DNA from 2 places in the Dactylosporangium sp. NPDC051484 genome. Region 2 is predicted to be linked to the other one. Evidence: riboswitches for the same ligand, from Rfam matches in the RefSeq annotation. Region 2 holds a riboswitch; the other holds the start of a gene.
What was found. Region 2 has a riboswitch for thiamine pyrophosphate ahead of AB0367_RS26070 (ECF transporter S component). Riboswitches for the same ligand answer to the same signal wherever they lie in the genome.
Positions count from the first base shown of each region.

Region 1: another riboswitch for thiamine pyrophosphate. It lies ahead of thiS (sulfur carrier protein ThiS); the one in region 2 lies ahead of AB0367_RS26070 (ECF transporter S component).

Region 1 covers NZ_JBFAZX010000027.1:51,346-54,740, forward strand. Annotated here, with positions in the region: gene AB0367_RS30925 (thiamine phosphate synthase) at 1-262, opposite strand, end outside; gene AB0367_RS30930 (thiazole synthase) at 256-1,029, opposite strand; gene thiS (sulfur carrier protein ThiS) at 1,022-1,225, opposite strand; TPP riboswitch at 1,224-1,334, opposite strand; gene thiO (glycine oxidase ThiO) at 1,359-2,447, opposite strand; gene thiE (thiamine phosphate synthase) at 2,450-3,058, opposite strand; gene AB0367_RS30950 (aldo/keto reductase) at 3,076-3,395, shown strand, end outside.
Region 2 covers NZ_JBFAZX010000019.1:4,458-7,852, forward strand. Annotated here, with positions in the region: gene AB0367_RS26065 (ATP-binding cassette domain-containing protein) at 1-834, opposite strand, end outside; gene AB0367_RS26070 (ECF transporter S component) at 831-1,403, opposite strand; TPP riboswitch at 1,486-1,597, opposite strand; partial or broken gene AB0367_RS26075 (hypothetical protein) at 1,650-1,992, shown strand; gene AB0367_RS26080 (acyl-CoA dehydrogenase family protein) at 2,120-3,395, shown strand, end outside.

The DNA of each region.
Region 1 (3,395 bases), on a different contig from region 2:
GCGAGTCGAGGTCGTGGCACTTGCGCAGGGCCGGGTCCTCCTCCAGCAGCAGCCTTCCGCCGACCGCGTCGAGCGCGGCGCGCAGGTCGGCGGCGAGCTTGAGGCGCCGCCGCCGCGGGAGGTCGTGCTCGCGCAGGACCACGACCCGCGCCCCGCCGTCGGCGGCCATCGCGATCAGCTCCGGCAGCGGGCGCCGGGCCTGCTGGCGGTCGGTGAAGACGATGAGGCCGGGCTCCGCTGCGGCCTCATCGGGCGCTACCACGGCATACCTCCGGTCGGGCTGGACGCGGTCGCGTGCAGGCGGCGGGGGATCCGGCCGGCGAGATGCGCCAGCCGCCCGGCCCGCACCGCCAGGCGCATCGCCTCGGCCATGCGCGCCGGGTGCTCGGCCCGGGTGACCGCGGTGGCGAGCAGCACGCCGTCGCAGCCGAGCTCCATGGCCAGCGCGGCGTCGGAGGCGGTGCCGATGCCGGCGTCGAGGATCACCGGGACGGTGACCTTCTGCCGGATCAGCGCGATGTTGTGCGGGTTGCGGATGCCCATCCCGGAGCCGATCGGCGCGCCGAGGGGCATGACCACGGCGCACCCGGCGTCGGCCAGGCGCTGGGCCAGGATCGGGTCGTCCGAGGTGTACGGCAGGACGACGAACCCGTCGGCGACCAGCTCCGCGGCCGCGGCGACCAGCTCGACCCCGTCCGGCAGCAGGGTGTCCTCGTCGCCGATGACCTCGAGTTTGACCCACGCGGTGCCGAACGCCTCCCGCGCCAGGTGGGCGAGCTTCACCGCCTCGGTCGCCGTGTAGCACCCGGCGGTGTTGGGCAGGACCCGCACGCCGCAGCGCTCGATGACGCCGAGCAGCGACGGCGCGGCCGGGTCGAGCCGGCGCAGGGCGACGGTGACCATGGCGGTGCCGCTGGCGCGGATCGCGGCCTCGAGCGCGGCGTGGCTGGTGGCTCCCCCGGTGCCGAGGACCAGCCGCGAGGGCAGCTCGATGCCGTCGATGACTAGGACGTCGAGGTCGTCAGCCACCCTGCACCGCCGTCAGCACCTCGATGTGGTCGCCGTCGGCGGGGCGGGTGTCCGCCCAGCGCGACCTCGGCACCACGTCACCGTTGAGGGCGACGGCGATCCCGCGCGGATCGTCTCCGGCGAGCGCACGCACGACGTCGGCGACAGTGGTGTCGTCGTCGACGGTCGATGCGACGGCATTGACCACAAGATGCATAAGGCTCACTCCTGCCTCCCTGCGCCGGCATGATCCGGATCAGGTTCGACGGTCGGGGGCTGACAGCCCCCCTCTCAGCCCGGTCGCACCGGACTCCCGTGGGGTACGCCTCGACCATAACGCCGACGCCGGGTCAGGTAAAGCGCGCCACCCCGAACGCGTCGACATCAACAGTGGTAGAGCCGTCGAGGACCAGGTCGGCGAGCACCGCGGCGGTGACCGGCGCCAGGAGCACGCCGTGGCGGTAGTGCCCGGTGGCCACCAGGGTCCGCGCGCCGGGCGGGCCGCCGGGGAGTGGGCCAAGGACCGGGGCGTTGTCCGGCGTGCCGGGACGCAGTCCGGCCAGGGTCTCGGCCAGGGCCAGCTCGGCCACGCCGGGCAGCAGGTCGGCGGCCGGGCGGAGCAGGTCGAGCACGCCGCCGGCAGTGACCGTGGTGTCCGTGCCGCGCTCCTCCTCGGTCGCGCCGACGACCAGTTCACCGTCGGCGCGCGGCACGAGATACACGTGCCGGCCCGCCGCCACGCCGCGAATCACGTGCCGGACCAGGGGCTCCGCGCCGCGCAGCCGCAGCATCTGACCCTTCACCGGGCGCACGGGCAGGCCGGTCAGCGACGCCGACCCGACGCCGTTCGCGACGATGATCACATCGTCCCGTACTGTGGAAAGGTCATCGATCTTCTGCGATGCGAACCGCAGCGGCAGGCCCCGCAGGGCGCCCAGCAGCAACCGCGGGTCGGCCTGGTGGTCGCCGGGAGCGAACGCGCCGCCGCGCACCCGCGGGGACAGCAGCGGCTCCCGCTCGCGCAGCTGGCGGCCGGTGAGCGGCTCGATCGGCGTCCCGGCGCGCCGGTAGTAGCCGACGAGCCGGTCGATCTCGGCCTGGTCGTCCGCGGTGAGCGCGACCAGCAGCGTGCCCTCCGTGCGGTAGCCGATCGGCCGCCCGGTGCGCTCCCGCAGCCGGGCGGCGAAGGCGGGCCAGCGGCGCATCGACTCGAGCATCAGCGCCTGCAGGGCCTCCTCGCCGAAGACCGCCTCGGCGGCGGGGGCGAGCATGCCGGCCGCGACCAGCCCGGCGCCGCGCGTGGGGTCGGGGTCGTAGACGGTGATGTCGTGCTCGCCCCGCTCGAGCAGCTCGAAGGCGATGGCGAGCCCGATGACCCCGCCCCCGATGATGCCGATGGTCGGGCGACCGGTTGTGCGGCGGCTGGTTGTGCGATGCATGCTCACGCGACGAACTCCGCGGCGGCGGCGAACGGGTCCGGCGCGCCGCTGACCGCGCCCACCACGGCGACCGCGTGCGCGCCCGCCGCGAACAGGTCGGCGGCCCGCGCCGCGGTGACCCCGCCGATCGCGACGACCGGCACCTCGACCGCCTCGGCGACCGCGCGTATCCCGGCCGGGCCGATCGCCGCCGGCAGCCCGGACTTCGTCACGGTCGCGAACGCCGGCCCGACCCCGAGGTAGGAGGCCCCGTCGGCGACCGCGCGCCGGGCCGAGCGCGGGTCGCGAGCGGTCGCGCCGAGGATCGCGGCGGGCCCGAGGATCCGCCGGGCCGCGGCCACGGGCAGGTCGTCGGCGCCGACGTGCCCGCCATCGGCGCCCGCGGCGAGCGCGATGTGCAGCCGGTCGTTGACCAGGCAGGTGCGGCCGAGCTCGCGGCACATGGCCAGCACGCGCACGGTCAGCTCGTAGGCCTCCCGGTCGGTGACGGCGTCTTCGGGCCGCACCTGTATGACGTCGAAGCCCGCCCGCAGCGCCGCGGCCACCACGTCCAAGGTGTTGCGGCCGGGCCGGGTGTCGGTGACAAGATGGAGTCGTCCGAGGCTGTGCACCGCGATAGCTTTTCAGAATGAAGCAGGTACGACTGGGCCGGACTGGCCTTCAGGTCTCCGAAATCTGTCTCGGCATGATGAGCTACGGCTCGTCCGCCTGGCGCGACTGGGTGCTCGACGAGGACGCCGCTGACCCGTTCGTGCGGCGCGCGGTCGAGGCCGGAATCACGTTCTTCGACACCGCCGACGTGTATTCGCTCGGCGAGAGTGAGCGGGTCACCGGGCGGCTGCTGGCGCGGTATTTCGCCCGCCGCGACGACTACGTGCTGGCCACGAAGGTGCACGGCCGGATGAGCGACGCGCCCAACGACGGCGGCCTGTCCCGCAAGCACATCCT
Region 2 (3,395 bases):
GGTCTTGCCGGCGCCGTTCGGGCCCTCGACGGCGAGGGCCTGCCCGCCCAGTACGACCTCGTCGATCGTCTTGTCCGTGTGCGCCAGTCCCAGCCCCTCGGCGGTGAGCAGCGCCTCGCCGGGCGGCCCAGGCGCCTTGCGGGCCGGCATCGGCAACGACCCGGGCGCGGCCGGCGTCCACACCGCGTCGGGGTCCTCGCCGATGACGATCGTGCGGTCGACCAGCGGCAGCGCCTCGTCGACCCGGTGCTCGACGAGCACCATCGTCGCGTCGAGGTCCTGCAGCGCCTTGGCGATGGCGGTGCGAACCAGCTGCGCGCCCTCCGGGTCGAGGTTTGCGGTCGGCTCGTCAAGCAGCAGCAGCCCGGGGCGCAGCGCGATGACCCCGGCGATGGCCAGCCGCTGCTGCTCGCCGCCGGACAGGGCCGCGGTGCCCCGGTCGCGGCCGTAGGGGAAGCCCACCGCCGCCAGGGCCGCGTCGACCCGGGGCCAGATCTCCGCGCGCGGCACGCCCCGGTTCTCCAGGCCGAACGCGACGTCGTCGCCGGCCCGGCTCATGACCAGCTGGGTCTGCGGGTCCTGGAACACGATGCCGGTCTCGCCGCGCCGCTGCTGGGCGGGGCGGCCGTCGATGAGGATCTCGCCCTCCTGCTCGCCGGAGTCCTCGGCGAGCAGGCCGGCCATCGCGGCGAGCACGGTGGACTTGCCCGCACCCGAGGCGCCCTGTAACAGCACCCGCTCGCCGTGCTCGATGCGCAGGTCGAGGTGGCGGACCGCCCAGGCCTTGCGGCCGGCGTGCCGCCACCCGAACCCGCGGAACTCGACGGTGCTCAGACCGCGACCCGCTCCCGGCCGGAGGGGAAGCGGTCCAGCACACCGGTCTTCGACAGGGCGCGCTGCAGGGCCCAGCTCCCGGCGCCGGCGATCACCACGCCGCTGACGACGACGATCGCGGCGTAGGTCCACTTCTGCCCGGCGGTGAAGGTGTCGCCGTAGTAGACACTTAGGTCGAACAGCGCCGCGCCGAGGCCGGCCAGGCCACCCGCGACCAGGGCGTTGCCCAGCCGGTACCCGCGGTAGCCGGTCGCCGCGAAGCCGAACTCGCCGCCGATGCCCTGCACCAGGCCGGACACCACCACCGTGAGGCCCCAGGCCGAGCCGAACAGCGCCGAGACGGTCGCGGCGACGATCTCGGTGTAGAGCCCGGCGCCGGGCTTACGGATGACCAGCGGGCCGAGCACCGCCGGGACCAGCCACACGCCGTAGATCACGGCGCGCCACGGCAGCGCGAAGCTGCTCTCCAGCGCGGTCCACACGTTGTTCCACGCGTAGAAGACCGCGGCGAAGGCCACGGCGATGATCGACGCGACGACGATGTCGACGGTGCGCCAACGGGTCTGCATTGGTGATACCTCCTAGTTCGGGGGTGAACCAGAAGGAGACGCGACGCCACGCCCGCCGCATGAACGGACGGACGTGGCGGCTTGCGTGAGGTGACCGAGCTCCCTGCGCTGGCATTACCCAGATCAGGTTCGAGGGTCTGCGGCGCCGCGTGGCGGCCGCACTCTCAGCGCTGTGCGCTCCCCTGCCGGATGTGCAGTTGTTTTCCGACGGTAACAGTGAACGTTGTTGACCCCTAGTCTCTGGTCATGAAAATCACGGCGCGCTCGCTGACGTTCGACGTGGTGGCCGGTGGTCCGATGGACGGGGACCCGGTACTGCTGCTGCACGGACGGCTTCCCCCAGCACAGCGGCGAGTGGGCGGCCGTCACCCCGGCGCTGCACGCCGCCGGCCTGCGCACCCACGCCCTCGATCAGCGGGGCGTCTCACCCGGCGCACCACCGACCCCGAGCAGCGCGAGCGCTCCGTACGTGTGGAGCGACGGCGACCGGGCCATCGGCGCCACGGCCGCCCGCACCTGCGCCGAGCACGTGGACGCGGACTACCGGTTCGTCCGGCTTGCGGGGATCAGTCACTGGATCCCCGATTAGGCGCCATCTGAGGTCGCCGAGGCGATCCTGGCCCGCTGCCTCGCCTGAGGCATGGCGAACGCTACCGGTGGGTAATAACCTGGCCGTAGGTTGCTCTACACCTAGGACCGTCTACCTGGGGGTGGCCATGGTTTCCACGTCGGTGCGCGCGGAGCGGGAAGCGCGCAAGGTCATCGAGGAGAGCCGCGAGACCGAGTGGAAGAAGCCCAGCTTCGGCAAGGAGCTCTTCCTCGGCCGGTTGCGCCTCGATCTCATCGACCCGTTGCCGGAGCTCGACCCGGCCGCCGAGGCTCGCGGCGCCGAGTTCCAGGCGAAGCTCGCCGCGTACCTGTCCGCCGAGGTCGACGGCCAGCAGATCGAGCGCGACGCGCGCATCCCGGACGAGGTCCTGCGCTCGCTGGGCGAGCTGGGTGCCTTCGGGATGAAGATCGACGAGGAGTACGGCGGGCTCGGCCTGACCAATCTCGACTACTGCCGCGCGCTGATGCTCACCGGCTCGGTCAACCCGTCCATCGGCGCGCTGCTGTCGGCGCACCAGTCCATCGGCGTGCCGCAGCCGCTCAAGCTGGTCGGCACGGACGAGCAGAAGCAGCGCTTCCTGCCCCGGCTGGCCGGCGGCGAGGTGTCGGCGTTCCTGCTCACCGAGCCCGAGGTGGGCTCCTACCCGGCGAATCTGCGCACCTCGGCGGTACCGACGCCGGAGGGTGACTACCTGCTCAACGGCGTCAAGCTGTGGGCGACCAACGGCACCCTGGCCACGCTGTTCGTGGTCATGGCGCTGGTGCCCAGGAGCGAGGGGCACCGCGGCGGCATCACCGCGTTCGTGGTCGAGGGTGACGCGCCCGGCGTGACGGTCGAGCGGCGCAACGCGTTCATGGGGCTGCGCGGCCTGGAGAACTCCGTCACCCGCTTCCACGACGTGCGGGTGCCGGCCGCGAACGTCATCGGCGGCGAGGGCCACGGCCTGCGCGTCGCGCTGAGCACGCTCAACACCGGGCGGCTGTCGCTGCCCGCGATGTGCGTCGGGGCCGGCAAGTGGTGCCTCGGTGTGGCGCGCGAGTGGGCCGCCGAGCGGGTGCAGATGGGCCGGCCGATCGGCGCCTACGAGGCGATCGAGAAGAAGATCGCGTTCATGGCCGGGTCGACGTACGGCATGGAGGCGATGCTCGAGGTCTCCTGCCGCCTGGCCGACGACAACCGCAACGACATCCGCATCGAGGCGGCGCTGGTCAAGCTCTACGCCACGGAGCTTGCCTGGAGGATCGCCGACGACCTGGTGCAGATCCGGGGCGGGCGCGGCTACGAGACCGCCGACTCGCTCGCCGCCCGCGGCGAGCGCGCGATCCCGGCCGAGCAGATGCTGCGCGACCTGCGGATCAATCGGATCTTCGAGGGCTCGACCG